Regions from separate parts of the Paenarthrobacter sp. C1 genome, predicted to be linked through region 1. Evidence: riboswitches for the same ligand, from Rfam matches in the RefSeq annotation. Region 1 holds a riboswitch; each other region holds the start of a gene.

Evidence for each region. Region 1 has a riboswitch for thiamine pyrophosphate ahead of thiD (bifunctional hydroxymethylpyrimidine kinase/phosphomethylpyrimidine kinase). Riboswitches for the same ligand answer to the same signal wherever they lie in the genome.
Region 2: another riboswitch for thiamine pyrophosphate. It lies ahead of thiO (glycine oxidase ThiO); the one in region 1 lies ahead of thiD (bifunctional hydroxymethylpyrimidine kinase/phosphomethylpyrimidine kinase).
Region 3: another riboswitch for thiamine pyrophosphate. It lies ahead of thiC (phosphomethylpyrimidine synthase ThiC); the one in region 1 lies ahead of thiD (bifunctional hydroxymethylpyrimidine kinase/phosphomethylpyrimidine kinase).

What each region holds. Positions count from the first base shown of each region.
Region 1 covers NZ_CP186052.1:2,599,743-2,610,050, reverse strand. The annotation lists gene ileS (isoleucine--tRNA ligase) at 1-157, shown strand, start outside; gene ACNAOU_RS12190 (bifunctional folylpolyglutamate synthase/dihydrofolate synthase) at 161-1,522, shown strand; gene ACNAOU_RS12185 (DUF4233 domain-containing protein) at 1,524-1,976, shown strand; gene ndk (nucleoside-diphosphate kinase) at 2,033-2,452, shown strand; gene ACNAOU_RS12175 (vitamin K epoxide reductase family protein) at 2,530-3,201, opposite strand; gene ACNAOU_RS12170 (Rne/Rng family ribonuclease) at 3,672-6,818, shown strand; TPP riboswitch at 6,905-7,003, shown strand; gene thiD (bifunctional hydroxymethylpyrimidine kinase/phosphomethylpyrimidine kinase) at 6,994-8,529, shown strand; gene rplU (50S ribosomal protein L21) at 8,900-9,208, shown strand; gene rpmA (50S ribosomal protein L27) at 9,271-9,534, shown strand; gene obgE (GTPase ObgE) at 9,671-10,308, shown strand, end outside.
Region 2 covers NZ_CP186052.1:3,260,343-3,270,650, reverse strand. The annotation lists gene ACNAOU_RS15260 (aminopeptidase P family protein) at 1-408, opposite strand, end outside; gene ACNAOU_RS15255 (PHP domain-containing protein) at 489-1,334, shown strand; gene ACNAOU_RS15250 (MarC family protein) at 1,348-1,956, shown strand; gene ACNAOU_RS15245 (DNA-methyltransferase) at 1,991-2,869, opposite strand; gene ACNAOU_RS15240 (DEAD/DEAH box helicase) at 2,878-4,572, opposite strand; gene ACNAOU_RS15235 (RNB domain-containing ribonuclease) at 4,849-6,348, opposite strand; gene ACNAOU_RS15230 (alpha/beta fold hydrolase) at 6,571-7,383, shown strand; gene ACNAOU_RS15225 (CGNR zinc finger domain-containing protein) at 7,380-7,907, shown strand; gene thiE (thiamine phosphate synthase) at 8,024-8,710, opposite strand; TPP riboswitch at 8,738-8,857, shown strand; gene thiO (glycine oxidase ThiO) at 8,850-10,085, shown strand; gene thiS (sulfur carrier protein ThiS) at 10,082-10,308, shown strand, end outside.
Region 3 covers NZ_CP186052.1:2,887,835-2,898,142, reverse strand. The annotation lists gene ffh (signal recognition particle protein) at 1-1,383, shown strand, start outside; gene ACNAOU_RS13600 (alpha/beta fold hydrolase) at 1,448-2,170, shown strand; gene thiC (phosphomethylpyrimidine synthase ThiC) at 2,153-4,012, opposite strand; TPP riboswitch at 4,008-4,115, opposite strand; gene ACNAOU_RS13590 (amidohydrolase family protein) at 4,200-5,282, shown strand; gene ACNAOU_RS13585 (VOC family protein) at 5,375-6,247, shown strand; gene ACNAOU_RS13580 (hypothetical protein) at 6,371-6,808, shown strand; gene rpsP (30S ribosomal protein S16) at 7,046-7,468, shown strand; gene ACNAOU_RS13570 (RNA-binding protein) at 7,470-7,712, shown strand; gene rimM (ribosome maturation factor RimM) at 7,842-8,396, shown strand; gene trmD (tRNA (guanosine(37)-N1)-methyltransferase TrmD) at 8,397-9,197, shown strand; gene rplS (50S ribosomal protein L19) at 9,462-9,815, shown strand; gene lepB (signal peptidase I) at 9,897-10,308, shown strand, end outside.

The DNA of each region.
Region 1 (10,308 bases):
CCGCATCCGGACCACTGTGTCAGCTGCCCAGGATGTCGTGGACGCGCTGGAAGCCAACGCTGAATTGGTGAAGACCGAAACACTCACCCTGGAACTGGAGGTTCTTCCGGCCAGCGTCGATGAACCGCAGGTTACCGTTGCAAAGGCAGGGGCCTGAACCATGACTGACGAATTTTCCGTTGAGAGCGTCTACGCCGAACTCCTTGGCAGGGCGCCGGAAAACAAGATGGAACCGCGCCTTGCGCCGCTTTTCCGTGCCATGGACGTGCTGGGGGAGCCGAACAAGGCTTTCCCGATCATCCACATCACGGGCACCAACGGCAAGACTTCCACTGCCCGCATGATCGAAGCCGGTTTGCGCGCCCACGGACTCAGCACGGGCCGCTACACCAGCCCGCACCTGTCAAAGGTCACTGAGCGCATCAGTATTGATGGCGAGCCGGTACCGGACGCGACGTTCGTACGCATCTGGGATGAGATCCGCCCGTACCTGGAAATCGTTGACAACGAGCTCGTTGCGGAGAACCAGCCGCGCCTGACGTACTTCGAATGCCTGACCATTCTTGGCTTCGCGGTGTTCGCGGACCAGCCGGTGGATGTCGCAGTGATTGAAGTCGGCCTGGGAGGCATCACCGATGCCACCAACGTCGGAGACGGCCAGGTCTCGGTCATCACGCCGATCTCGCTGGACCACACGGACCTCCTGGGCGACACTACCGAGGACATTGCCTACGAGAAGGCCGGAATCATCAAAGCCGGGGGCTTCCTGGTAAGTGCGGCCCAGCCGGTGGACGCGGCCCAGGTCCTGCTGGAAAAGGCCCGTGAAGTGGACGTGCCTTTCCGCTTCGAGGGCGTCGAGTTCGGCGTCGAGTCCCGCAGTGTGGCCGTGGGTGGCCAGGTCCTGACCATCCAGGGACTCGCCGGGCGCTACGAGGATCTTCTGCTGCCGTTGCACGGTGCCCACCAGGCCGAGAACGCCGCTGTGGCCGTGGCCGCCCTTGAGGCATTCTTCGGCGGGGGAGAGAAGGAACTGGACGCCGAGGTGCTGAAGGAAGCATTCGGCACCGTGACATCTCCCGGCCGGTTGGAAGTCGTGAGGACCGCACCCACGGTAGTGGTTGACGCAGCCCACAACCCGGACGGCATTCGTGTCACGGCAGAAGCAATCCAGGAGGCATTCACCTTCAGCAAACTGGTGGTGGTGGTTGGGGTCCTGCGCGAGAAGGACGCGGAGGAAATCCTGAAGACCCTCAAGGAATCCCTCGGCGGACTCGCCGAGGAGTTCTGTTTCACGCAGTCCAACTCGGCGCGCGCCGTCCCGGCAGCGGAACTGGCTGAACTCGCCATCGATCTTGGCTTTGGCGAGGACAACGTGCATATCGCCGAGAAGCTCGACGACGCCATTGAGTGGGCTGTCGAACGTGCCGAATCCAACGATGACCTGGCGGGCGGTGTCCTGGTGACGGGTTCCATCACGGTGGTGGCCGAGGCTCGGATCCTGCTGGGAAAGGCGAGTGCCTAGCATGGCGAAAATGACCAAAGCGCAGCGCGAATGGCGTCCCGGCATGCCGAAGAAGCGCCGGTCCACCAAAGTGATGTTTGCGTCCACGGTGTTGCTGCTCGAAGCCTTCGTGGCTTTCTTCGGCACCTTGGCTGTGTTCGGCCTGAAGCGCGGCGAAGTCGATCCGGGCATCATCCTGGGCGTCGGAATTGCCCTGAGCGTGGTGCTGGTCCTTGCCTGTGCCGTGCTGTCCAGGCCGTGGGGCATCGGACTGGGATGGGTGCTGCAGGTAGTGCTGATCCTGACGGGATTGGCCGAGCCCATGATGTTCATTGTCGGCATCCTCTTTGCCATCTGCTGGTGGTACGGGATCCGTGCCGGCATGAGGATCGACCGTGAGGTGGCCCAGCGCGACCGTGAACAGGCGGAATGGGACGCTGCCCACGGTGAAGAAGCCGGCCCGCAAACACCGTAAACTGGCTGGGAAAACCACCGAACGTAAGTCACTGAACACATCACATTGGAGCAACTGTGAGCATTGAACGGACCCTCGTCCTGGTCAAGCCCGACGGCGTCGCCCGCAACCTGGGCGGGAGCATCCTCGCCCGCATTGAGGCCAAGGGCTACACCCTGGCCGAACTGAAGAAGGTCAACGCCACCCGTGAGCTGCTGGAGCAGCACTACGAGGAACACGTGGGCAAGCCCTTCTACGAGCCGCTGGTTGAGTTCATGCTGAGCGGACCGGTCATCGCTGCCGTCTTCGAGGGCCACCGCGTCATCGAAGGCTTCCGCTCACTGGCCGGAACGACGGATCCGACGACGGCGGCTCCGGGCACCATCCGTGGCGACTTCGGCCGCGACTGGGGCCTGGCGGTCCAGCAGAACCTCGTCCACGGCTCCGACTCCGTTGAATCGGCTGAGCGAGAGATCAAGATCTGGTTCGCCGGCTAACCACGCCGCACCGACCTGACAGCTAAGGCCAATGTTCGAGTCGAACATTGGCCTTAGCTGTCACCCCGCGGAGGGGTTTAGTAGCCGGACGTCCCAGCGAAAACGTGGATGAAGGCGAAGAAGATCGTGGCGATGACCGCGACATACAGCAGGGCCACAATGATCCACCCGGAATCGCCCAGCAACTTGGTCAAGCCCGGCGGTGCCTTGATGACGCCGTGGGAGATGTTCCGGATGGTCACCCAGACAAAGAGGGGGATCATGACGGCCCACACCACCATGCAGAACGGGCACAGTACATTGATGACGTACAGGGCCTGGGACCACAGCCAGACAACGAACACGAAACCGAGGGTCACGCCCGCCTGCAGTCCAAGCCAGTAGCCGCGCGAGAACCTGGCGCCGGCGAGAAGGCCCATGGCCGTGGTGATGATGACGGCAAAGGCCACAATGCCGATGAACATGTTGGGGAATCCGAACACGGAGCTCTGTGGTGTTTGCATCACGGCGCCGCAGGAAATCCACGGGTTCACATCGCAGACCGTTACATGGTTGGGGTCCTTGAGGACTTCCAGTTTCTCCAGGACCAACGCCCCGGACGCCAGCCAACCGATGACGCCGGTGACCAGGAGGAGCCAGGCGAAGGGCTTGTCGCGGACAGTCCTCGGCAACTTCTCCTGTTGAGCGGACGACTCTCCCGCAGCGGTGGAGGTATTGATGGCCAGGTTTTCCCTGGCGGTGCTCGGCATCGCGGATCGGATCCTTTTCGACGTTGTGCCCCGGCGGGCCGGGAAGGGTTCTTGGGAGGATTCTAACGCCGCTGGCTGTGGGCGGCGCCCAGATTGTGCCGATCCGGACGACACAGCGTCCTAACGGGCGATGTCGCGCGGGTGTGAGAGAATGAACATGGCTGGAAGCCGACCCACATTCGGATTCCGGTCCGGTGACTTGTTCCCAAGACCGCCAGTATGAGCTGGGCATGCCCGGATCACGTCGATCCTCGGTAGGCCCGCCATAACAATGGACGGCACCTGGTTGTGGCAGCAGAACAACGGGTTTCAGAACTAAGCCGCCGGCCTTCCAGGGCTGCCGCACCCCAATGATGGTGCGAACCGGAAGGCATACTACCGACTTCTGTCAACGCCTGCGGGTTTTGACAATATTTGCCCCTCTGGGCGCCGGATGTGGCGGTGTCGCTGGGGCAGGAGTGTTGCCACATATGGATAATGACCAGGTTGTAGCCGTTAATGATGAGGCAGCTCCCGCGGAAACTGCGGAAGCGCCCAAGAAAACCACCCGGACCCGGCGCAAGGCTGCGCCCAAGGCAGTTGCTGAGGTAGAGGCAACCGAGGCCCCTGCCACTGGGACGCCCGCAGTTGCGGAAACTCCCGAGGCTGACGCCAAGCCCGTACGCCGCACCCGGTCCCGCAAAAAGGTTGAGCCAACCGAGCCCTTGCCCGGCCTCGGCGATGAAACCGCCGCAGGCCAGGAGCCTGCTGCCGAAACCCAGCCCGAAGCCGTCCCTGAAGCTGCCCCCGAAAAGCCGGTCCGCCGTCGTCGTGCTGCCAAGCCCAAGGTGGAGGCAGAAGAGACGCCCGCAGCTGCTGAAGTTGTTGAAGAAACCACGACGCCGGAGGCCGGCACCCAGCCGGAAGAACCTGCCGCTGAGGAAGAGGCTCCGGCCGAGGAAGCTGCTCCTGCCGCTGCCACCTCGCTGTTCATGGAGCCGGTTTCCATCACGTCGATGATCTTCCAGGCCCCTGACCTCACCACTGTCCCGCGCGTTGCGGCCGTGGAAGAGACGGACGACGAGCCGGAAGACGACGCTGAAGCAGCCGCAGACGGTGAGCTGGACGAGGGTGGCAGTCGTCGCCGTCGCCGGAGCCGTGGCCGCCGCGGGCGCCGTGGCACTGAACGCGACGAGAACGACACCGAAGACAGCAATGACTCCGGCGACGAAGAAGCTCCCGCAGCTGAAGCCCTCGAGGAAGGCGTCACGTCGCGTCGCCGTCGTCGTCGGCGTCGTGGAGACCAGGACCTTGAACTGACGGGCGGCTCGGATGACGACCCGCCCAACACGGTAACCCGCGTTCGCGCCCCCCGGCCCATCACGGAAACGGCTCCTTCCAACCGGGTCGCCAGCGTCAAGGGCTCCACCCGGCTCGAGGCCAAGAAGCAGCGTCGCCGCGAGTCCCGCGAGACCGGACGTCGCCGCCAGGTGATTACCGAAGCCGAGTTCCTGGCACGCCGCGAATCCGTGGACCGGCAAATGATCGTCCGCCAGCGCGACGACAGAATCCAGATCGCAGTCCTTGAAGATGGCGTCCTGGCCGAGCACTTCGTGTCCAAGACGCAGCAGGACTCCCTGATCGGCAACGTCTATCTCGGCAAGGTCCAGAACGTCCTGCCATCCATGGAAGCTGCATTCGTTGATATCGGACGCGGCCGCAATGCGGTGTTGTACGCCGGTGAAGTCAACTGGGATGCAGTGAACCTGGAGGGCCAGCCGCGCCGGATCGAGAATGCGCTGAAGTCCGGCGACTCCGTCCTGGTCCAGGTGACCAAGGATCCGGTGGGTCACAAGGGTGCCCGCCTCACAAGCCAGATCTCACTTCCGGGCCGCTACCTTGTGTACGTGCCGGGTGGATCCATGACCGGCATCTCGCGCAAGCTGCCCGACGTCGAACGCAACCGCCTCAAGCGGATCCTGAAGGACCGCCTGCCGGAAAACGCCGGAGTTATCGTCCGTACGGCCGCTGAAGGTGCCTCGGAAGAAGAACTGACCCACGACATCAACCGTCTGCGCGCGCAGTGGGAAGGTATCGAAGGGCAAGCTTCCTCCACCAAGGTGCTGGCACCGGAACTGCTTTACGGCGAACCGGACCTCACCATCAAGGTTGTCCGTGACGTCTTCAACGAGGACTTCTCCAAGCTGATCGTCTCCGGTGACGACGCCTGGGACACCATCGAGGCTTATGTAACCTATGTTGCCCCCGACCTCGTGGGCCGCCTTGAAAAATGGACCAAGGATCAAGACATCTTCGCTGCCTGGCGCATCGATGAGCAGATCCACAAGGCTCTGGAACGCAAGGTCTTCCTGCCGTCCGGTGGCTCGCTGGTCATTGACCGCACCGAAGCCATGACGGTGGTGGACGTCAACACAGGTAAGTTCACCGGCAGTGGTGGAAACCTGGAAGAGACAGTTACCAAGAACAACCTTGAAGCTGCCGAGGAAGTCGTTCGCCAGCTTCGCCTGCGTGACATCGGCGGCATCATCGTCATCGACTTCATCGACATGGTCCTGGAATCCAACCGCGACCTCGTTCTCCGCCGCATGGTGGAGTGCCTGGGCCGCGACCGTACCAAGCACCAGGTTGCTGAAGTAACGTCACTGGGCCTTGTCCAGATGACCCGCAAGCGCATGGGCACCGGTCTCCTTGAAGTCTTCGGTGAGCAGTGCGAGCACTGCGCAGGCCGCGGTGTCGTGACGCATGACGAGCCCGTGGAGCACCGCCGCGCCAACACCGTGGCAGCCGAGCAGCACCGTCCGCACACCGAGGCACAGCAGTCCACGGCCCGCACCGAGCGCAAGCGTCGCCGCGGCAAGGGCGGCGCCCAGGGAACGGTCGAAGCACCGGCCCAGGTCCATTCGACGCCGTCCGCCCCTGTTGCGGCACCGGCAGCACACCCGGAAGCCCAGGACCCTGCCCGTCAGGCAAAGGCCGAAGCAACCCGGGCTGCACTGGCGACGATTGCAGCGGCCGCGCATGCCGCCCACCTTCACGATGACGAGCTCCACAAGGCAGAGGAGCAAACCCGGGCGGCCGGGGAGCATGGTCCCGACGCCGGTTCAGTCTCCGCTGCCCCGACGGCCCAGGAAGCCGCGGCACACGACGCCGCTGTCCGCGAAGGCCGGGCCACTCCAGTGCTGCGTTTTGGCGGCGAAGAGGTTGCCTTGCCTTTCGTTGAACACCACGATGAGCCGCAGGCAGCCCGGCCGGCCATGAGCCTGGACCGCCTGGCCGAAGCTTTCTCGCACCTTGGCGCGGCACCGTCGCCTGAGGACCAGAAAGCCAAGGAAGCTGTCGAAGCCCCGAAGGCTGCGAACACCCCGACGACTGAAGCTCCGGCTCCGGCCGCCGACGAAGCCCCCTCAGCATCGCGGGGTCGTCGTAGCCGCCGGAACCGCAGTGCAAGCAGGGCCCAAGGCGCGGCCAACGAGACCAGTGTTGAGCACCACGACGTGACCGCTACGGCCGCGAAGGGATCGGCGCACGAGTCCAAGGCGCCTGCGGAGCCGGTCAGGAAAGCGGCCCCGGACGAACCCATCATCCTGGGCGTCGGCGTACCGGCCTCCGAACTCTAACCGTTTGTGACCGCACCAAGGCCCCGCAGTTCCGCTACCAGCGGCAATTGCGGGGCCTTTTGCTGTCTGCCGGTGCGCTAGGCTGGGGGACTGACACGGGGTGCCAGGCGATGGGCCAGGCTGAGATCCAAACCCGTTGAACCTGTCCGGTTAGCACCGGCGAAGGGATGTCCTCATGGCCGCATTGTCATCTTCCGCTGTTTATCCGCTGGCGGAGGACCGCAGACGAACCCCCCGGGTACTTAGCATCGCGGGCTCCGACCCGTCCGGAGGAGCCGGAATCCAGGCTGATTTGAAGAGCATCGCCGCCCACGGTGGATATGGCATGGCTGCCATTACGGCTTTGACGGCCCAGAACACCCTGGGTGTCAGCGGTGTGCACGTACCACCCGTGGAGTTCCTGCGCCAGCAACTGGACGCCGTCAGTACCGATATCGTCATCGACGCGGTGAAGATCGGGATGCTCGGCGACGCGGCTGTTATTGACGAGGTGCGCAGTTGGCTCGAATCGGTGCGCCCCGCCGTCGTGGTTCTTGATCCCGTGATGGTGGCCACCAGCGGTGACCGCCTGCTGACCGAATCCGCAGGGGAGGCCCTTCGTTCCCTGCTTCCATTGGCGGACCTGATCACGCCGAACCTGCCCGAGCTTGCCATTTTGCTGGGGGAAACCGAGGCTGCTGATTGGGCATCGGCATTGGAGCAGGGCAAGCGACTGGCAGCTGAGTGCGGAAACACGGTCTTGGTCAAGGGCGGTCATCTGGCCGGCTCGGAATGCCCCGATGCCTTGATCAACACCAGCGGGCTGTTGCGGCAGGACGTCATCGAAGTGGCAGGTCCAAGGATTGCGACCCGGAACAGCCATGGCACTGGATGCTCGTTGTCGTCCGCCTTGGCTACCGTCCAGGCGCGCACGGGCGACTGGGAGGCCTCACTGCGCGAAGCGAAACCGTGGCTGCTCCAGGCCCTGAGGAGCGCAGGGGAGCTGGAAGTGGGCCGGGGCAACGGGCCTGTGGACCACTTCCACCACCAGCGCGTCCTCCAGCCTGGCGGATTTGCTGCCACTTTGTGGAAGGAAGCCATCCCGGAGCTTGAAAAAATCCACGGCCTCAACTTCATCCAGGAACTGCAGTCGGGGCATTTGCCGGAGCCGGCGTTCAGCTACTACCTTGCGCAGGACGCCATCTATCTCAATGGCTATTCCAGGGTCCTTGCCCGTGCAGGTGCGTTGGCGCCCACCGAGGAAGAACAGCTGTTCTGGGCCAAGAGCTCACGGCAGTGCCTGGAAGTTGAATCGGAACTGCACAGGAACTGGTTGAGCTCCCGTGAGGCTTCGGGCGTCACTGGACCGGTCACCAAAGCCTATGTGGACCATCTGCTGGCAACGTCGGCATCCGGCAGCTATGCGGTGGTCCTCGCGGCGATCCTGCCCTGCTACTGGTTGTATGCGGAAGTGGGTCAAAAGCTCCACGCCGCGTTCGTCGATGCCGGGGCCTCCGGCGGGCATCCCTATGCGGACTGGCTGCGGACGTACGCCGACGAGGACTTTGCCTCCGCCACAAGGATGGCGATCAACTTCACAGACGCGGCGGCCGTTGCCGCTTCCGGGCGTGAACGTGCGGAGATGCTTGAGGCTTTCAGGCAGTCCTGCCGCTACGAGACGGCGTTCTTTGATGCTCCGCGGCTCTACGCCCAGGGTGGCCCGGCCTGTTGAATCGGGACTGAACCGGGATGAAAAGCATGGCTTGTCCCGCGCGTCGCGGGCGTGATCACGTTAATCGCCGCCAAACCCTGTAGGCTGTATGGGCACGGTGCCGGGAGAGTCCGTTACACCTCGTGATGCAAGTCACGGGGTAGCCTCCGGTCCCGGCCTCATTTGCAGCTGAGGGTCAAACTAGCGTAATCTTGATCTTCGGTGCTTACGCCAACACTTGGGTTATGCCCCTTGGAATTGTTCATGGGATGACTCGCGGACTTCGAACAGAAGTCCACGGCGTTGAGGCACAGCGCGAACCAAGCCTGATTCCGGTGACAGGTTCCGCACGCAAATTTAGTTATAAACGTCGAGAGAAGTGAGTACCCAAGTGGTGTACGCGATTGTCCGCGCAGGCGGCCGCCAAGAAAAAGTTTCCGTTGGAGACTACGTAACGCTTAACCGCGTCCCCGGTGGAGCCGGTAGCACGCTTGAGCTGCCCGCCTTGCTCCTGGTTGACGGCGACAAGGTCACCTCCGCAGCAGCGGAACTGGCCAACGTCAAGGTTACGGCTGAGATCCTCGAAGACCTCCGTGGTCCGAAGATCGTCATCCAGAAGTTCAAGAACAAGACCGGCTACCGGAAGCGTCAGGGTCACCGTCAGGAACTGACCAAGATCAAGATCACCAGCATCGCGTAACTTTCGTTACCCGCTGTTCAGGTTTTTCAGTTTCCCCAGAAATTTAGAGGCAGGCATTTCACATGGCACACAAAAAAGGCGCGAGTTCCACTCGCAACGGTCGTGACTCCAACGCACAGTACCTGGGCGTCAAGCGCTTCGGTGGTCAGGTAGTCTCCGCCGGCGAAATCATCGTTCGCCAGCGCGGCACCCACTTCCACCCGGGTGCAGGCGTCGGTCGCGGTGGCGACGACACCCTGTTCGCCCTGCAGGCCGGTGCGGTTGAGTTTGGTACTCGCCGCGGCCGTCGCGTAGTGAACATCGTTGCTGCTGCAGCTGCAGAGTAACAACAAGTTCTGAACCGGTGGAGCGGGCCAAGCGGCCCGCTCCACCGTTCTTTTAACCGCATTACAATCGACTAGGGCGCCCTCAGGCGCGCTGGTTTTTGCAACAGCGCTGGCAACAGCAATAGAGGAGATCCACGTGGCGAGCTTTGTAGACCGGGTAGTCCTGCACGTATCCGGCGGAACCGGCGGCCACGGCTGTGTCTCCGTTAAGCGGGAAAAGTTCAAGCCGCTCGGCGGTCCCGACGGCGGCAACGGCGGCAACGGCGGCGACGTCATCCTCCGCGTGTCAGCCCAGACCACCACTTTGCTTGATTACCACCACGCACCCCACAGGCACGCCACCAATGGTGGCCCCGGCATGGGCGACTGGCGTGGAGGCAAGAACGGCGAGACCCTGATTCTTCCGGTCCCTGACGGCACCGTGGTCAAGACCAAGGACGGCGAAGTCCTGGCAGACCTGGTGGGCGAGGGTACTGAATACATTGCGGCCGCCGGCGGCCAGGGCGGCCTCGGCAACGCTTCCCTTTCTTCGCAAAAGCGACGCGCCCCGGGCTTTGCGCTCCTCGGCATCGAAGGCGAATCCAGTGACATCGTCCTGGAACTGAAGTCCATTGCCGATATTGCCTTGGTCGGCTTCCCCTCCGCGGGCAAGTCCAGCTTGATTGCTGCCATGTCCGCTGCCCGGCCGAAGATCGCCGACTACCCGTTCACCACCCTCATCCCCAACCTGGGCGTGGTCCAGGCCGGAGACGTCCGCTTCACCATTGCCGACGT
Region 2 (10,308 bases), 660 kb from region 1:
GTAGAGCGTGGCAGTGTGGTGACCGCCGTCGTCGCCCTTTCCTTCGGCTACCGGCTCAAGGATGAGGACGGCGTCCGGCTCGTGGTCCACGCCCAGGCCGGTCAGGTGAGCGAAACCGGAGTGGGGGCGGAATCGGTAGTCGCAGTCATTCGAGCGGACCTTCAGCGGTCCGGCCGGGATGACAAGCCGTTCGCCTTTGAACAGTTCGGAGATGGTACGACGGCGGCGTGCAGCGTGGTCTGCAACGGCGTCCCGCGCAGGGGTCACCTGCGGGGCCGGCGCCCAGTTGCTGGCCATGAATGCCTTGAAGGCATCGGACGTGGGCCGCTGTGAGCGGTTGTTGACGCGCTCCTGCAGCGGCTGGGAATTTGTGGAGTCCATGTTTTGGGTGTTTTCGGCATCGTTCACCGTTACATCGTCCCACCAGTTCCTTGAGGAGGCCAACGGCGCAACACTCCAAGCGGCCCCGCATCCCATAGGCTGGGAAAGTGAGGATAGACCTGCATGCGCACTCCAATGTTTCCGACGGAACCGAGACACCGGCCGGCGTGATCGTTTCCGCCGTGGCCGCCGGTCTCGACGCCGTAGCCCTGACGGACCACGACTCAACGGACGGGTGGGAATCTGCGTCGGCCGCTGCCAGGGAACATGGCGTTGCGTTCGTTCCCGGCATGGAGATTTCCTGCCGGACCGAGGAAGGGATCAGCGTCCACCTCCTCAGCTACCTTCACGACCCCGCGCACGAGGGACTGCTCGAGGAAATTACGAAGTCCAAGGATGCCCGGCTGTCCCGGGCCGAACATATGGTGACGTTGTTGTCCGAGGATTACCCGCTGACGTGGGACGACGTCATCCACCACGTGGCGCCGGGCGCGACTGTGGGGCGCCCGCACATCGCTGATGCCCTGGTGGCGGCGGGAGTTGTTGCGGACCGGACGGAAGCCTTCACCTCCATCCTCACGTCTCATTCGCGCTACTTCGTGCAGCACTATGCACCCAACCCGGCCCTCGCCGTCGAGCTTGTCCGGGCGGCAGGCGGTGTTCCTGTCTTCGCGCATCCCGTGGCCTCGTCGAGGGGGCGCATCGTGGGGGAGCGGACCTACCGGGACATGATCGACGCCGGATTGCTGGGACTTGAAGTGGAGCATCGGGACAACCCTGAGGAGGGTAGGGCGTTCCTGCGCGGCCTCGCCGCAGAGCACGGGCTGTTGATGACCGGATCCTCGGACTACCACGGAGCGGGCAAACCGAACTTGCTGGGGGAGAATACGACGTCGCCGGAGGTCTTGGCGCGGATAGAGGAGTTGGCATCAGGCACCACGGTGGTTCGGTGAAGGGGGCCCGCTGATGGACCTGCAGTTGCTCGCCTCCGTGATCGTCACCCTGTTCGTGATCATGGATCCGCCGGGAACCGTGCCGATTTTCATGTCGTTGACGGCCCGGCTTTCCGCGAAGGACCGCAATCGTTCGGCATTCCAAGCCCTTCTGGTAGCCACCGGCGTGATCGTGGTGTTCGCGATCTTCGGCCAGTCCATCCTGAACTACATGCACATCTCACTGGCAGCACTGCAGGGTGCCGGTGGCCTGCTCCTGGTGCTCATAGCCCTGCAGTTGCTGACAGGCTCCACCAGCGGGGAAGAGAATGCTGCCAAATACAAGAACGTGGCTTTCGTGCCGCTGGGAACGCCGCTCATGGCCGGCCCGGGCGCGATTGTCGCCGTGATGGTGTTCGTTCAGCAGTCCAGCCAGCTGGCGGAGTATCTGGCTGTTGGGCTGGGCATCGCGGTGGTTTTGGCCTCCCTGTACCTGGCCATGCGGTTCGCGGGCGTGGTGCAGCGGGTGCTGGGCGAGAACGGGGTTGAGCTGGTGACCAGGATCGCCGGTCTGTTGCTTTCAGCCATCGCTGTGCAGATGATCGCCGACTCCGTGACGGCATTCGTGAAGGGTGTGGCCTGAGAATCCCTCAGGACAACCAGCCACTAAGCCGGGCCTAGAGGCCGGTTGGCAGCAGCTCGTGGAATCCGGCTTTGCTGCCCAGGCGTTTCCGCATGACCTCGATGGCCTGTTCGTTCTGGTCCACGCACACAAAGTTGCGGCCCAGCTTCGCAGCTACTGCACCCAGGGTCCCGGAACCTGCGAAGAAATCAAGGCACCAGTCGCCTTCGCGGCTCGATGCGGAGACGATCCTGCGCACCAGCCCTTCGGGCTTCTGGGTGGGGTAGCCGGTCTTTTCGCGGCCGGTGGGGGAGACAATGGTGTGCCACCACACGTCCGTCGGCAATTTGCCGCGTTCGCGTTTGGCGGGCGTGACCAGACCCGGTGCCATGTACGGTTCCCGGTCCACTTCTGCGTTGTCGAAGTGGTACTTGGCGGGGTTCTTCACGTACACCAGGATGTTGTCGTGCTTGGTGGGCCAGCGGTTCTTGGCGCGGGCACCGTAATCGTAGGCCCAGATGATCTCGTTGAGGAAGCATTCCCGGCCGAAGATGGCGTCGAGCATCACCTTGGCGTAGTGCACTTCCCGGTAGTCCAAATGCAGGTACAAAGTGCCGTCATCGGCCAGGAGACGCCAGGCTTCCACGAGTTTGGGTTCCAGGAAGGACCAGTAATCGCTGAACGCGTCGTCGTAGCTGTGGAGGGCGCCCTTGATGGTGTCATAGGAACGGCCCTTGAAGCCGACGCGGTCGCCGTCGCCGTCGGCGTTGCGGACCATGCGGGTTTCCTGCCGCCGCTGGACCCGGCCCGTGTTGAAGGGCGGATCCACGTAAATGAGTGTGAAGGCGCCGTCCGGCAGCGTTGGAAGGAATTCCGCGTTGTCCGCGTGCACCACCATGTTGCCGCCGTCCGGCGCCCAAACAGTTTCAGTCATCGACGGTTTTAGGCCTCGGTGTTGCCTGGCTGGGCAGCAGCCGTCTCGCCCGACACCACTTCGCCGTTGCGGCGGCGCGTGCGGGGGCGGCGAGTGCGGGCAGGCTTATCGGCGTTGTCTGCGGAGGCGTTGCGCGAGTCTGCCGCGCCGGAGGCCGGAGCTGCATCGCCTTCGGAGGTACGACGACGACGGGTGCGGTTGCTTCCGCCCTCGCCACGGGATTCGCTGGAGCCGCCGGACTTGCCGGAGCGGCCGCGGCCGCCGTCGCGCTTTCCGTCACGTCCGCCGTCGCGGCCGGAACCGCCCGAACGTGCGTTCTTCTTGCCGGTCTCGCCCAGGTCTTCAAGGACCTCGGCGTCAACGCCTGCCAGGACGCGCTTGTTGCGGGGCAAACGGCCCTTGGTGCCCTCGGGGATGTCGAGGTCACTGTAGAGGTGCGGTGAGGACGAGTAGGTCTCAACGGGCTCCGGAACACTGAGTCCCAGGGCCTTGTTGATCAGGCCCCAGCGCGGCATGTCGTCCCAGTCCACGAACGTGACGGCGGTGCCCTTGTTGCCGGCGCGGCCGGTACGGCCCACGCGGTGCAGGTAGATCTTTTCGTCTTCGACGCACTGGTAGTTGATCACGTGCGTAACGTCGTCGACGTCGATGCCGCGGGCCGCGACGTCGGTGGCGACGAGGACGTCCACCTTGTTGTTGCGGAACGCACGCAGAGCCTGCTCGCGTGCACCTTGGCCGAGGTCGCCGTGGATGGCGGCGGCAGCGAAACCGCGGTCAACCAGTTCCTCGGCAACCTTCGCTGCCGTGCGCTTGGTCTTGGTGAAGATGATGGTCCTGCCGCGGCCGCGTGCCTGCAGGATGCGTGCCACTACCTCGGTCTTGTCCATGGCGTGAGCACGGTAGATGAGCTGGCGGATATCGCGCTTGGTCAAGCCCTCATCGTTCGGGTCGGCTGCCCGGATGTGGGTGGGCTGCGTCATGTACCGGCGGGCCATGGCGATAACCGGGCCGGGCATGGTGGCGGAGAAGAGCAGCGTCTGACGGACTGCGGGGGTGCCGGCGATCAGGGTCTCGACGTCCGGGAGGAAGCCCAGGTCCAGCATTTCGTCGGCTTCGTCGAGAATGACCATCTTGACGTTCTTGAGGCTCAGGTGCTTTTGCTTGTAGAGGTCGATCAGGCGCCCGGGCGTGCCCACGACGATTTCGACACCCTTCTGCAGCGCATCGACCTGCGGCTCGTAGGCGCGTCCACCGTAAATGGTGGCGATACGGGCGTTCCGCTTGCGCGAGGCTGCCTGGAGGTCGTTGGCAACCTGTACGGCGAGTTCACGCGTGGGAACGATCACCAGGGCCTGGGGAGCGCCGGGAACAGCGAGCTTCTCAAAGCCTGCGTCGTCCCGGCCGACAACACGCTGCAGGGCGGGGATACCGAAGCCCAGCGTCTTGCCGGTGCCGGTCTTTGCCTGGCCGATGATGTCGTGGCCGCTCAACGCGACCGGGAGGGTCATGGCCTGGATGGGGAAGGGGTGCGTGATACCGGCGTCGGCCAAGGACTCGACGATGTCGGCGCGGACGTTGAAGTCCGCAAACGACTTTTCCTCGATCTCGTGGGGCGTCTCATCCGAGATGATCGTTTCCTCGGGTTCGATGGATTCAGTTCCGGTGGAGTCCGTCAGGACTTCATGGGTGTGCAATTCACTCACAGGGAGTTTCCTTATTCATTTGGGCATTGGCGCTGCATGCTCAACGGGGGCGGCGGAGCCGTACCGGAGCAGAACGGGCGCGCAAGCAAGTCCAGTGGAAGCCGATCGCGGGCTATCTAAGTACTGGCACTGGTGACCAGTTGGTACATCTCAAGATCGCGTAGGGGCGGGCTTGTTGAGTTCAAAAATTAACTGAATCAACGACCGGGCATCCATTACTACAGGGCCAGTCTATCCTCTGGGAGCCATAAAGCCCGGATCGTGGCGTGATGCGCGTCAGTTGAGAAGCTCGAACCTGATTTCACGGCTGGCGATTTCCGCCCTGACGAGACGCACCCTGACCTTGGTGCCGGACTCAAGTTCGCCGTCACACCTTGCGGTGACGGCAGGTTCTGCGATCTGGACGATACCGGACGGTCCACTGCCGTTTCCGTTGCCCTTGCCGGTGCCATTGCCGTTGTTGCTGTTTCCGTTGCCGTTCTGCGGCTTGGAACCGGAAATCACTACGGCGTCGAACTCCTGGCCTACGTGGTTGGCCACCAGTGCTGCTTCCACCGTGTCCAAGGCAGCGCGTTCAAGCCTGCCTGCCAATTGGTCAGAGGCTCCCATTATCTCGGGCAAGGAGGGCAACGCCTCGCGGACCCAGCGCGGAATTTCCCTGTTGTTGCACAGGGCATCGCAGATCACCAGGACGAACCGGTCGATGAGCCGCCGCAAGGGAGCGGTGGTGTGGGCATAGGGCGCGCCGATGGCTGCCTGGATCACCGTCTCCGGCACTTCGCCGTCGAACGGGGTGTATCCGGCACCCCTGAACAACATCCCGGCGGAGTGCAGGATGGCGAGCTGCTTGGGATCGGAGGCGTCCAGGGTCCGCAGGTACTCTCCGTAGGTGACCTGGCCGTCCCACGGTTTGCCCAAGGCCACGGTTTGCCGCTTGAAGTGCTGCAAGGACCTCTCATCGGGGGCGGGCATGGTCCGCAGTATGCCGACTTTTCCGTCCAGCATCAGCCGGGCCGCCGCCATGCCTGTCATGAGGGAGATCTGCGCGTTCCAGTCCTCCACCGGCAGTGACGGTGCTGCAACGATCCTGTACCCGCCGCCGTCGGTCGCCTGGACGATTTCCTGCTCGGGCATGTTGAGGCTTGCCCCACCACGGAGCCTCTCAAGTTCGACCCGTTTCAGTCCGACTTCCTTGAGGAGCTGCAGTACGGGCGGTGCCGAGCCGTCGTCGATCTGTTGCTGGGCTCCTTTATAGCTGAGTTTGGCGCGGCTGCGGACCGTGGCACGGGCGACGGAAACATTGACCACTTCCGCGTTGGCATCGAGGTCGAAATCCCAGACGAACGCACCACAGTCCTGATCGGCGAGCAGGCTGCCTGCGTTTTCGCTGATGATCTCCGGGTGCAAGGGGATGCGGCCGTCCGGAGCGTAGAACGTCTGGCCGCGGTGCCGGGTTTCGGCATCCAGCGCCCCGCCGGGAGCCACGAAAGACGGCACGTCGGCGATCGCGTAGAGAACCTTGTACCCCTCGCCGGCGCGATCAATGAACAGGGCTTGGTCAAGGTCCGTTGACGTTGCGGGGTCGATGGTCAGGAAAGGGACGTGCTTGAGGTCGCGATCGGGCAGGCGGAGGGATTCGACGGCGTCCCGTGCCTCCCGGACGGCATCAACCGGATAGTCGCCGGGCAGCTCCAGCTCCGTCCGGAGGGCCGCGAAAGCCGCTGCGAGCTGGTCCGATGAGTCGTCGACGTTGGGCGCTATCCGATGATGTGACACGAAAATCAGGGTAGCCCGAAACCGGCAGATAGTCTTGGACGCTTCCGGCTCCAAGCGATGCTGTCAGTGCGGCGGATGGCCAGCTGTTGCTGGCCATTAGCTTCTTGGCGGCCCGGGGAGGCAGGCGGTGGGGCGGTCGACGGCAGCCATCAACACCCCCGTAGCCCATTTGGGCCTGTTACCGTCTAAGGTATAAAGACGGTAACAAGGAAGGGGCAAGCTATGAGCGATTGGTCGCTACCCGAGCGGTTCGACGTCGGCGACGGTACGGTGCGATGGAACTCGGTCGGCGAGGGCCCGGCTCTCGTTCTGATGCACGGCACACCCTTCTCGTCGTACATCTGGCGAGACATCGCCCCGGTGCTTGCTCGTGATCACCGGGTCTACGTCTGGGACATGCTCGGATTCGGACAGTCGACCCGCACCGCGCCGGATGTGAGCCTCCGGCAGCAGGCGACGATCTTCGTCGAACTCCTCGAGCGCTGGGGGGTCTCAGCGCCTCGGGTCGTGGCGCACGACGTCGGCGGCGCGGTCGCGCTGCGGGCGACGCTCCTGCACGACGTGAACTTCGAGTCGCTCACGCTCATCGATGCCGCGACGGTGAGTGGTTGGGGCGCCGGCGGGTTCTTCCAAACCGTCCACCAGCACCCCGAGGCCTTCGAGGCGCTCCCCGACTGGGCTAGCGCTGCCCTGATCGACGCCAAGATCCGGTCCGGCAGTCACGTGGGTCTGCGTGCAGACGCCCTGGCTTCGTACACGGGCCAGTGGGCGGGTGCGGAAGGGGCACGGGCGTTCTACCGGCAGTACACCCAAGGCGGCGAGGAGAACACCGACGAGCTACAGGATCGACTCCGGCTGTTGGACATCCCGATCCACGTGGTCTGGGGCTCGGAAGATGCGTGGCTGGGTGTCGACTACGCCCATCGGCTCGTCACGGCACTTCCGGATCACGCGCGGTTCTCGATCATCGAGGGAGCCGGGCACATGGTGCCGGAGGATCGGCCCGGCGAACTCCTCAGTCTGCTGAGCGCGTGAACGCCGTGCAGTCCGCCGTGCCCGAGGAGCTGCGTGTCGTCGTGGAGTTTTGCAACAGCGCCACACTGCTGCACGGCACCGACGCGCTGGCGACCATCCGTGACGGGCGGGAGTGGCTGGTCCGGCATGGATGGGGCGGCGAGCCCACGCTCGAGCATCTCATCTCGTTGCGCGACGCCCGCGAGGTCATGCGCGCGTTCCTGGCCGACCGTACCGACACGGCAGCGCGATCCGCCCTGAACCAGCTCGCTCAGGAGCACTGGGCAGGCCCCCACGTCGACGACGACGGGCGGCTCGCGCTGACCCCGTCGGCCGGCCTGCCGGTCTCGCCGTCGGGAGCAGCGGTCGGGGCGCTCCTGCTCCACGGCTTGACCGGCTCGGGGCAGCGGCTCAGGACCTGCGCGTCGGAAGCGTGCAGGTGGGTGTTCTACGACAGTTCACGGTCCAGGACCCGGACCTGGTGCGACATGAACACGTGCGGGGCGCGGAGCAAGATGCGCCAGTACCGCGATCGGCTCACCTGAATCTGATCCGATCCGGTGGGTGGGCTGCGGCATCTGCAAGCCCCGACTCACCCTGTCGCCACAACCTGCCGATACCCCGACGGTCTGCGTGCCTGGGACTGTTGTGTGGAGAACCGTTACGCGGCGGCGTCCAGGGCTTCGAGCAGCGACTTGGCTGCCGCCGTCGGATCTTCCGCCTCGGTAATGGCGCGAACGACGACGATACGGCTGGCGCCTGCAGCGAGCACCTGCTCGACATTGCCGAGATCGATTCCGCCGATCGCAAACCACGGCACCTCCACGGCGCCTCCGGTGGTCTCCTCCGCGCGCCTGATCGCTTCCGCGGCATATGTGACCAAGCCGGTTCCCACCGCCTCACGGCCGGGTTTGGTGGGGGTCGCCCAGACGGGACCAACGCAGAAATAGTCCAGCCCAGGCTCGCCCGGCGAAGCCGTGATCGCGGCATTTACCTGCTCAGGTGTATGGGTGGAGAGACCAATCGAAGCAGGGCGGGGAAGGAAGGTGCGGGCAATCTCCAGCGGGAGGTCCTTCTGGCCCACATGGAACACCGGAGCCCCGGAAACACTGGCAATATCGGCCCGGTCGTTGACCGCCCAGAGCCGCCCGTGCCGTTCTGCGACGCCACGCAGGATCGCCAGCAATTCCAATTCCTCGGCCGCTTCGATCGTCTTGTCACGGAGTTGGATGATGTCCACCCCGCCCTGGAACGCGGCGTCGGCAAAGTCTTCGAAATCGCCTTGGCGCTTGCGCGCATCAGTGCACAGGTAGAGGCGGGCGCTGGCGAGGGCAGAGTGCTGGGTCATGGAATCCACAGTAGTTCCTCTAAACTGGGCACGTACTGCGGGAGCCGTGACCTACGTCTTTATGACCGTCCGGCTGAGAGGGCTTCAGAGCCGACCGCTTGACCTGATCCGGCTAGTACCGGCGTAGGGAAGGAAACAGATGGCAGAAGCCATTCACGCGGATGTTGCCGTTATCGGCGGAGGCGTCATCGGACTGGGCATCGCCCACCAGGCTCGGAAGCTGGGCCGCTCCGTAGCACTCATCGATCCGGCACCCGCCACCGGTGCGACATTTGCTGCTGCCGGAATGTTGGCGCCCGTGAGCGAGCTGCACTACCAGGAAGAAGACCTCCTGGAGCTCATGCTCGAGTCATCCCGGTTGTGGCCTTCGTTTGCCGGCGGCCTTCACCGGCCTGTGGAAGATACCGGATACCGCACGACGCCGACCCTCGCCGTGGGTGCCGATGCCGCCGACCGCCGGGCGCTCGCAGACCTTCGCACCGTCCAGCTCGCGGCGGGCCTGGGGGTCGAACCGTTGCCGTTGCGGACCGCCAGGGAACGCGAACCGCTCCTTAGCCCGCAAATTTCCTGTGCCTTTGATATCCCCGCCGATCACCAGGTGGATCCACGGAAGCTGGCGGAGTGCCTCATGGCAGGGCTGGCCGCGCATTCATCCGGCGATGGCACGTGGGTAGGCGGCGCCAGGGAAGGATTTGCCGTTGCAGAGTCCGCGCACGGCCTGTTGTGGGACGGGGACCAGGTAGCCGGAGTGGAGCTCGAATCCGGCAAATCCGTCATGGCCGGCGAAACCGTGGTGGCCAACGGGCTGGGCGCCCCCGTGCTCGCCGGCCTTCCTGAGGGTCTTGAACTTCCGGTCAGGCCGGTCTACGGGGACATCCTCAGGCTTCGGGTCCCCGCGCACCTCCAACCGCTGCTCACTGCCACTGTTCGTGGCATGGTCCGCGGGGTGCCCGTTTACATCGTTCCCAGGGACGACGGAACCGTAGTCATCGGAGCTACCCAACGGGAGGACGGCTTGTCGGCGGCCTCCAACGCAGTCTCTGCCGGCGGGGTGTACCAGCTCCTTCGGGACGCCCAGGTACTGGTTCCCGCGGTGGCCGAACTTGAACTCCTGGAAGCAACTGCGCGTGCCAGGCCAGGGACTCCGGATAACGCTCCGTTGCTGGGCCGCGTAGCCGGTTCAAGCGGGGACATCGCAGGCCTGGTGGTGGCCACTGGGTTCTTCCGGCATGGCGTCCTCCTGACCCCCGTGGCCGCCATGATCGTGGGGAAGCTGCTCAATGGTTCCCCTGATCCCCGCTGGTCCATCTTCCGGCCCGACCGTTTCAGTGCAACCCCGCGTTGTCCTCAACTCCACAGCAAGGAAACAGTATGAACATCAAACTCAACGGCGCCGTCCGCCAGGTGCCCGCCGACGCCTCCGTCAGCACGCTCGTCACGGCCGTCACCGGCCGCGCACTCGACCACCGTGGACAGGCGGCCGACGGCGGGAAGCTGGGTGTCGCCGTCGCCCGCAATTCCGAGGTGGTGCCGCGCAGCCAGTGGGCAGCTACTCCGCTGGCCGACGGCGATGAACTCGAACTCGTTACCGCAGTACA
Region 3 (10,308 bases), 290 kb from region 1:
GCGCTGAACCCGAGCCAGCAGATCGTCAAGATCGTCAATGAGGAACTCAAAGAGATCCTCGGCGGCGAGACCCGCCGCATACGCCTGGCCAAAACCGGCCCCACCATCATCATGCTGGCCGGCCTTCAGGGTGCCGGTAAGACCACCCTCGCAGGCAAGCTCTCCAAGTGGCTCAAGGCCCAGGGCCACAGCCCCATGCTGGTGGCGTGCGACCTTCAGCGCCCCAACGCAGTGACCCAGCTCCAGGTAGTTGGCCAGCGCGCCGGTGTCCCGGTGTTCGCCCCGCACCCGGGTGCCACCTCCGAACTTGAGCACCCCGCCGGTGACCCGGTTGCGGTAGCCAAGGCCGGCGTCGAGGAAGCCCGCCAGAAGCTTCACGACGTCGTGATCGTGGACACCGCCGGCCGCCTCGGCGTGGACGCCGAGATGATGGACCAGGCCCGTCGCATCCGCCAGGCGATCATTCCCAACGAAGTCCTTTTTGTCATCGACTCCATGATCGGCCAGGACGCCGTCAACACGGCGATGGCGTTCGATGAAGGCGTCAACTTCACCGGCATCGTGCTTTCGAAGCTCGACGGCGACGCCCGCGGTGGTGCCGCACTTTCCGTTGCGTCGGTCACCGGTAAGCCGGTCATGTTCGCGTCAACGGGCGAAGGCCTTGACGATTTCGAACTCTTCCACCCGGACCGGATGGCTTCCCGCATCCTGGACATGGGTGACGTACTTACCCTGATCGAACAGGCTGAGAAGGCGTGGGACAAGGACGAAGCAGCCCGGATGGCGAAGAAATTCGCCGACCAGGAAGACTTCACCCTTGACGACTTTCTGGCCCAGATGCAGCAGATCCGCAACATGGGCTCCATGAAGAAGATGCTCATGATGATGCCGGGTGCGCAGAACATCCGCCAGCAGCTTGAGAACTTCGACGAAAAAGAGATCGACCGCGTCGAAGCGATCGTCCGTTCCATGACCCCGCACGAGCGTGTGGCTCCCAAGATCATCAACGGCTCACGCCGCGCCCGTATCGCCAAGGGTTCAGGTGTCCATGTTTCCGAGGTCAACGGCCTGCTGGAGCGTTTCGCCCAGGCGCAGAAGATGATGAAGAAGCTGGCCCAGGGCGGCGGCATGCCGGGCATGCCCGGAATGCCCGGCCTCGGTGGTCCCGGTGGAGGACGCAAGAACGGGAAGAACGCGCCCAAGAAGAAGGCACGGTCGGGCAACCCGGCCAAGGCTGCCCAGGAGCTGCGTGACGCAGAGGCCAAGCGGGCCAATGCGGCCTCGGCGGCTCCCACAGGCGCGGCCTTCGGCCAGGGCGCAGCGGACTTCGACCCGTCCTCGCTCAACCTTCCCAAGGGTTTCGACAAGTTCCTCGGTAAATAACCGTGCCGACATCCCGGCCCCGCGTCGGAGCCGGGATGTCAGAGCCGTCGAATAGGCTGAACCAATGCATAAGCAGCGCGTAGTCTTCCTTCACGGCCTGGGCAGTTTTGGTGCTGCGGCCTGGCCGAAGCAGCACGGCATGGCGCTTGGCTATGATGCACTTTTTCTCCGGAGGCACGGTTTTGATCCGGTCGCGGAACCGGCGGAATCCAACGTCGCTGCCGACGTCGCCATCGTGATTGGTGCCTTGGCTGATTCAGGGGGCGGCCACGTCGTGGCGCACGAGCAAGGCGCGATCTCCGCCATGTTGGCGGCCGTTGAGCGCCCTGATCTTGTGCATTCGCTTTCCTTGGTGGAGCCCGCCTGTTTGTCCCTGACTGCTGAGCTTCCCGCTACCGCTTCATATCGGGCGCTGATGGAACCGCTGTTTGAGGTGCGGGGCCAGCTCAACGACGCCGATTACCAGCGTGAGTATTTCCTCCGCGCGTTTTCCGCCGAAACGGGAGGGCTCGACTCTCCCGAGGCCCGGCGTTCTGCCCGCAGGCTCCGGCTCCAAGCTCCGCCGTGGGAAGCTCCACTGCACATTGTTCCTGGTGTTCCCACCCTGGTTCTTACGGGTGGTTGGGAGCCGCTGTACGAGGAAATCGCCGCGTACCTCCAGGAGACCGGTGCCCTCCGCCGTGTGGCAGCAGGCGGGCACCGGCCCCAGGACTCACCCGACGGCGATCACATCATCCGCTCGTTCGTCGCAGAGGTGGGACGGGCCAGGTCAGTTCAGGCTTCCTGACTGCGTGGTCCCATCGATCGGCTCCGGCGTCCGTGCGGAGGCCACCTGGAGCTCCGGCAGGTAGACCTTTCCACCGGAGGCGAGGAACTCCGCACTCTTTTCCCGCATCCCGCTGTACATTCCGGCGATCGCCGCTTGGGATTCTGCTGAACCGTATTCGTCGCGGATGTCCTGGCTGATGCGCATGGAACAGAACTTGGGCCCGCACATTGAGCAGAAGTGCGCCGTTTTGGCGGGTTCGGCCGGCAGCGTTTCATCGTGGAACGACTCGGCCGTCACAGGATCGAGGGAGAGGGCAAACTGGTCCCTCCACCGGAACTCGAAGCGCGCCTTGGAAAGTGCGTCGTCGCGCTCATGTGCGCCGGGGTGCCCCTTGGCAAGGTCCGCCGCGTGCGCCGCGATCTTATACGTGATCACCCCTGTTTTGACATCGTCTTTGTTGGGTAGGCCCAGGTGTTCCTTGGGCGTGACGTAGCAGAGCATGGCCGTACCGTAGCGGGCGATCTCCGTGGCACCGATGGCTGAGGTGATGTGGTCGTAGCCGGGGGCGACGTCGGTGACCAGCGGACCCAGGGTGTAGAACGGTGCCCCTTTGCAGAGTTCCTGCTGCCGTTCCACATTTTCGCGGACCAGGTGGAACGGGATATGCCCGGGACCTTCCACCATCACCTGCACGTCGAATTCCCAGGCGCGCTGTGTGAGTTCGGCCAGGGTGTCCAGTTCCGCGAATTGTGCGGCGTCGTTGGCGTCAGCGGTAGCGCCGGGACGCAGGCCGTCGCCGAGGGAAAACGCGACGTCGTACTTGGCAAAAATTTCGCACAACTCGTCGAAGTGCGTGTACAGGAAGTTCTCCTGGTGGTGGGCCAGGCACCACCCCGCCATGATGGACCCGCCACGGGAAACTATGCCTGTCACGCGGTTGGCGGTCAGCGGTACGTACCTGAGCAGTACACCGGCATGGATCGTCATGTAGTCCACGCCTTGCTCGCACTGTTCGATCACTGTGTCACGGAAGATTTCCCACGTGAGCTTGTTGGCTTCTCCATTGACCTTTTCCAGCGCCTGGTAGATGGGAACGGTGCCGATCGGAACAGGGGAGTTGCGGATCAGCCACTCGCGGGTGGTGTGGATGTCGTCGCCGGTTGACAAGTCCATGACGGTGTCCGCGCCCCACTGCGTAGCCCACTGAAGCTTGTCCACTTCTTCGGCAATTGAACTGGTGACGGCCGAATTGCCGATGTTGGCGTTGATCTTCACCAGGAAGGCCTTGCCGATAATCATGGGCTCGGATTCGGGGTGGTTGATGTTGTTGGGAATGATCGCGCGGCCGGCGGCGACTTCGCTGCGGACCAGTTCGACATCGCAATTCTCGCGCAGCGCCACGAAACGCATCTCAGGCGTTACCTGGCCTTGCCGTGCGTAGTGCATCTGGGTGACGGTCTTACCCTCGACGGCGCGCCGAGGCACCGGTTGCGCGCCCTTCCACTCGGCTGAGGCGGCCCCGCGGCGAACAGCCGACTTGCCGTCGTCGAGCAGGTTCCGTTCGCGGCCGGAATAGGCCTCAGTGTCGCCGCGGGACTCGATCCATGCGGCCCGGAACGGTTCCAGGCCCACGACCGGATCGCTGCCCGGGCCTGCCGTCCGGTACACCTGCAGTGGTGCGTTGGCTTGGCCATTGGGGGAGGGCTCCAGCGCGATTTCCGTGACGGGGACGCGGATTCCGGCATCATGGTCTTCAAGCCATGCCAGCGAATGGGACCTCAGGGACTGCGTAACAGGCTCGTTTTGGGCAGGGCTGGACTCGCTTTGGGCAGGGCTGTGCTGTGTTTTGGTGGTGCTCAAAGGATTACTCACTTCCTTCGCCGGCATTACCCGGACAGGTTCAACGGTCGCAGGCTGCCTCAGCCCGATCTCAGCCCCTGCAAGGGCCCCCGTGTGGTCGTAGACGAAGCTACCACAGCTGGCAGGGGGCGCCCAGTCACATCAGTCCGCCGAAGCCTGCCGCCCCGCTGCGGATTAGGCTTTTGCCATGGCCAACATCATTGAATTCAGCGGACCCGTGCTCGTGGCAGCAGATGACGTGCGCCAAGGAATGTGGTCTGTTGGGGGAGCGCTGACGTTTGAAAAACCGTCGTCCCCTCCCGACAAGGTACTGGACGGTTGGGTCCTGCCGGGTTTCGTGGATGCCCACTGCCATATCGGATTGGGCGCCGGTGGGGCCGTGGACGACGCCACCACCCTCGCGCAGGCCCAGGCCGACCTCGCTTCGGGAACCCTGCTGATCCGCGACTGCGGATCTCCCAGCGACACACGTTGGGTGCAGCAGCGGACGGACTTGCCCCGCATTATCAGGTCCGGCCGCCACATCGCCCGAAGCCGTCGGTACCTGCGCGGATTGGGCCATGAGATTGAACCGGAACAGCTGGTGGAGACCGTCCGTAAGGAGGCCCGCGACGGCGACGGTTGGGTGAAGCTCGTAGGCGACTGGATCGACCGGGGCATTGGCGACCTGGCGCCCTCTTTTCCGGCAAAGCTGGTCAAGGACGCCGTAGCTGCCGCCCACGAGGAAGGTGCCAGGGTCACGGCGCACTGCTTTGCGGAGGACACAATCGACGACATGCTGGATGCCAACATCGACTGCATCGAACATGCCACTGGCCTTCTGCCCCGGCACATCCCACGGCTGGTGGAGCAGTCAGTGCCGATCGTTCCCACGTTGGTGAACATTGCGACCTTTCCGGAGATCGCCGCCCAGGCGGCGCCAAAGTTCCCCGGGTACGCGGACCACATGACGCGGTTGTGGCAGCGCCGGCGTGAGCGGGTCCTTGAGGCTTTCGAGGCCGGGGTGGCGGTCTACGCGGGAACGGATGCGGGCAGCGTGATCAAGCACGGCCGCATCGCGGACGAAATGCATGAACTGCACGACGCCGGCCTGCCGCCCGCCGCGGTCCTGGATGCCGCTGCGTGGGGCGCCCGGAAGTGGCTGGGAGCCGACGCCATCAGCGAAGGCGCCAGTGCCGACGTCGTTCTCTGCCATGACGATCCCCGGCACGACCTACGGACGGTATCCGGGCTCAAGCACGTGGTCCTTCGCGGTGAACTCATGGGATGAGCGTCAAATGGTTGGGAATAAATTGAAGCTTCAAGTAATTTAGAGAAGTAGAACCTGCCGAAAGGCGGACACTTCAACACCGGGAGCTTCACATGTCCACATCATCCGCACAGGACCTTCTTCCTGCCGACCTCGCCATGGGCACTGTCATGCTCAAGGTCGGCGACATGAAAGTCATGAGTGACTACTACCAGCGTGCTTTGGGCCTTGTGGTCGTGGCCGAACAGGACGGCGGCCTCTACCTGGGCCGGGCAGGCAAGCCCGTGGTTCACCTGGCGCCGGCTGCGGGGCTCCAGATTCCGGGGCGGGGGGAAGCCGGGTTGTTCCACACCGCCATACTGTTCCAGGATCAGCCCTCACTGGCGGCCACCATCGCCACCGCTGCCGGATACGAACCCCGGGCGTTCGTGGGCAGCGCAGACCACCTGGTCAGCGAAGCGTTCTACTTCACCGACCCGGAAGGCAACGGCATCGAGCTTTACTACGACAAGCCCCGTGAAACCTGGCAGTGGGACGGCAAGAACGTCGTCATGGACAACGTGGCCCTCCCGCCGCAACGTTTCCTTCAGCAGCACCTGAGCGAAGAGGCCGTCACGGGCCAGCATCAGGCAGCGGCCGGTGTCGGGCACGTCCACCTTCAGGTGGGTGACGTCGCCACCGCCCAGGACTTCTACGTCGGGACCCTGGGCTTCGAGCGGACCGCGGGCTGGCACGGCCAAGCACTGTTCGTATCCGCCGGCGGCTATCACCACCACATGGCCATGAATGTCTGGAACAGCCGGGGTGCCGGCCCCCGCAAGGACACTCTTGGGCTGGGGGAAGTGTTGATCGAGGTTACATCCAGCGAGGATGTCGGGGCCTTGGCGGACCGTTTGCGCGTTGCCGGGGTGCAGAACCATCACACCGGCGCTGAACTGCAGTTCGAAGATCCGTGGCGGAACAAGCTTCGGGTGGCTGTTCGCTAGGCAGCATCCCGCCGGAGTACCCGTCGGTGCCCCGTGCTGCACTAGGCTGGGCAGTGACGGTTCGGGACCCTGGCGGGCCTGCGCCGGACGTCCCGTCAGCACGAAGGATTGAGAGTACTTTCCATGGGCTTTGCCGAAATTTTTGTAGCCACCCACGACGAAGCACTCAAGCGGGCGGCAGCCCTGGGTAAAGGTGCCGATGCCGCAGGCCCTGCAGTCCGCATCAACGGCATAACGGACTTCGAGGTGGAACAACTGGGCGACCTCGCCGGCCAGGCCGTCCATGCCGCAGGCGCTGACTACGAACTCGCGCTGGTGGACGTCACCAGTGACGCGCTGCTTGGCGTTCCCGAAGCGATGGTGAGGGCCTTGGCCGAATTGCTCACGTATGAGAGCGAAGGTGAAGCCAATGTCCTGGATGACGTTGCTTCCGCCTGGGCGGAACAAGAAGACATGCCGTTCGACGCCGCCCAGTCCCGGCAGTACGTTCAGCAACTTGCCGCTCTGGCCACGGACGTGGAAAAAACGGAGCGCGCCGGGCTTTACGTCTGGTCCGAATAGCCACCTCTCGGGCTGGGTCCGGGCACTGACCGGGCCTTGGTGTGACCAAGAACTCACCGACCCGGAGGGCTTGAGTCGTAATCTACCCGGGCATCTGGCACAATAGACAGGTACTCGATCGGTGCGGCCCCTCTCTCCGTGCTCGTATCTTGTCCTTCGAACCGTCTAGTATGGCCCGCCCCACGGGTGCAAAACGTCGGGTTCAACCCCGTTTCAGAAACAGGAGTGACCACAAAAGTGGCCGTAAAGATTCGCCTTAAGCGCTTCGGTAAGATGCGCGCACCGTACTACCGCATTGTCGTCATGGATGCCCGCGCCAAGCGCGATGGCCGTGCCATTGAAGAAATCGGCAAGTACCACCCCACCGAAGAGCCGTCGTACATCGAGGTCGCTTCCGAGCGCGCCCAGTACTGGCTTTCCGTTGGCGCCCAGCCGACTGAGCAGGTTGCTGCGATCCTCAAGATCACCGGTGACTGGCAGAAGTTCAAGGGCCTCCCGGGCCAGGAAGGCACCCTGAAGACGAAAGCTCCCAAGGAAGCTTTCGTAGCACCGGAGAAGGGTTCCGTCATCATCCCGGAAGCCATCACCAAGAAGGCCAAGAAGGACGACGCTGCCGAGGCTCCGGCCGAGGCTGAAGCAGAGACCACCGAGGCTGAGTAAGTTGCTGGCAGAAGCGCTCGAGCACTTGGTTCGTGGGATCGTTGACAGCCCTGAGGATGTCAAGGTCAGTGCCAAGAACAACCGCCGCGGGGAATCCCTTGAGGTGCGCGTTCACCAGGAGGACCTCGGACGGGTGATCGGCCGTCAAGGACGGACCGCACGCGCACTGCGCACTGTGGTTGCCGCCTTGGCTGGTGGCGAGCAGGTCAGGGTCGACGTCGTCGACACCGACCGCCGCCGGTAACGCGCTCAGCACTGCTTGTCTTAGATCCGGCCCCTTCACCGAATATGGTGGAGGGGCCGGATTGCTTTGTCCAACACTTCACACCGTGGCTGCCCGGCGGCGCGGAACAACAGGAATTCAGAGGAACCCATGCAGCTCCAGGTGGCCCGGATCGGTAAACCCCATGGCATTCGCGGCGAGGTAACGGTGCAGGTACTCACTGACGCACCCGCAGAGCGCTTCGTCGCCGGAACCGAGTTCGTCGTGGAGCCGGCGTCCGCCGGACCCCTGACCGTCCGCAGTGCCAGGTGGAACAAGGACATCCTGCTGCTCGGATTCGAGGAGATCGCGGACCGAAATGCCGCCGAGGCCATCCGCGGCGCCAAGCTGTACATCGAAACCGAGGAACTCGACGACGAAGACGACGACGAGGGTTGGTACGAACACGAACTCGTTGGGCTGGAAGCGCGCGTTGGATCCCAGGTCGTGGGCAAGGTTGCAGCGCTGACGACGTTGCCTGTTCAGGACCTGCTGACAATCACCACGGACGAGGGAAAGGAAATCCTTGTTCCCTTCGTGGATGAAATCGTTCCCGAGGTCAACATCGAGGACGGATACATCCTCATCACCCCGCCTGCGGGACTCTTTGAGCTCAATGACGACTCCTCTGACGACGCAAACGATGCTGCGGGGGATGACGCCTGAATGAGGATTGATGTCGTCAGTATTTTCCCCGAATACCTGGCCCCCCTTGAGCTCTCCCTCATAGGCAAGGCCCGGCAGGACGGATTGCTGGAGCTCAACGTCCACGATCTCCGCAGCTTCACCACCGACAAGCACCGGACGGTGGACGATACCCCGTACGGCGGCGGTGCCGGGATGGTCATGAAGCCTGAACCCTGGGCCCAGGCCCTTGAGTCGCTGGTGCCTGCGCACGAAGGTGCCAAGCCCGTATTGATCGTTCCGTCACCGGCAGGACAACGCTTCAACCAGGCGCTGGCCTACGAACTCGCTGAAGAAGAGCAGCTGGTCTTCGCCTGCGGCCGATACGAAGGCATCGACGAACGCGTCATGGACTGGGCCCGGGACCACTTCACGGTGCGCCCCGTCAGCCTCGGGGACTACGTTCTCAATGGTGGCGAGGTAGCTGTCCTTGCCATGGTTGAGGCAATCGGTCGCCTGCTTCCCGGGGTGGTCGGAAACCCGGAATCCCTGATCGAGGAGTCGCACTCCGACGGCCTCCTGGAGTATCCCGTCTACACCAAGCCCTCGTCGTGGCGGAACCACGATGTTCCGGAAATCCTGCTCAGCGGCAACCACGGAAAAATTGCCCAGTGGCGCCGCCACGAGCAGTTCCGCCGCACCGCAGAGCGCCGGCCTGACCTCTTGGCGGATTTCGACGCCGGTGCTTTGAGCCGCGCCGACCGCAACGCGCTGACGGAACTCGGCTATGACGTGGTGGATGGACGCCTGCAGGCCAGGCACGGCGGCGACGCCGCCAACTAGCGCTGCCCGCCGCCGTCGGGAGTTCCAGTCCCGCCAGTTGGCTGGATGGCTGCGCTTATGGCAGAATTAACCCTTGTGTCTGCTGGGCTGACACCTGCCACAGGGGGAGTTCAGCCAACAGTCGGACAACCCGGTGACGCCAATCAGTGGCGGAACCGGACACTAATAAAACTTCGGCGGAGATTTCCGGTAGGCCTTCGGGCTGCGGGCTTGTTCGCCGTAACCCAAAGTGAATGACCTGTGGCGTTCACCAGGAGTGGATTAATGCATATCCTCGATAGCGTAGATGCAGCCTCGCTGCGTAACGATGTTCCTGAGTTCCGCGCGGGTGACACCCTCAAGGTTCACGTCAACATCATCGAAGGCAAGAACTCCCGTGTCCAGGTTTTCCAGGGCTTCGTCCTTGGCCGCCAGGGCGACGGCGTTCGCGAAACCTTCACCGTGCGCAAGGTTTCCTTCGGTGTCGGCGTAGAGCGTACCTTCCCGGTACACTCCCCGATCATCGACAAGATCGAGGTCGTCACCAAGGGTGACGTCCGCCGCGCCAAGCTTTACTACATGCGCGCACTGCGCGGTAAGGCTGCGAAGATCAAGGAAAAGCGCGACTTCGCCAAGTAAGTCCTGCGACTTACGCAACGGGTCCAGGATTCGTGCCCGGTTGTATCCGGAGCAATCCGCAACGCAACAGGGATACGAGTCATGGACACATCAGAACGCCAGCCCCGGAAACAGGGCTGGCGTTTTGTTTTGCTCGCACTGGTCCTCGCGATCGCCATCAGCGGATTGGTCCGTTCCCTGTGGCTTGATGTCTACTACATTCCCTCGGAATCCATGGAGCCGCTCCTGATGACGGGCGACCGGATCCTGGTATCGCGGACCGACTTCAGTGCCGAGCCGATCCGCCGGGGCGATGTTGTGGTCTTTGATGGGCGGGGTTCGTTTGCTCCGCTGAGCAGCGGGCGCGGTCCATTCGTTGACGCCGCCTCTGCAGCAGCCCAGTGGTTCGGGCTGACGGGCAGCGACACCACATACGTCAAGAGGGTCATCGGGGTGCCGGGTGACCATGTCCAGTGTTGTGATACCGGCGGCCGCCTCACAGTGAACGGTCAGG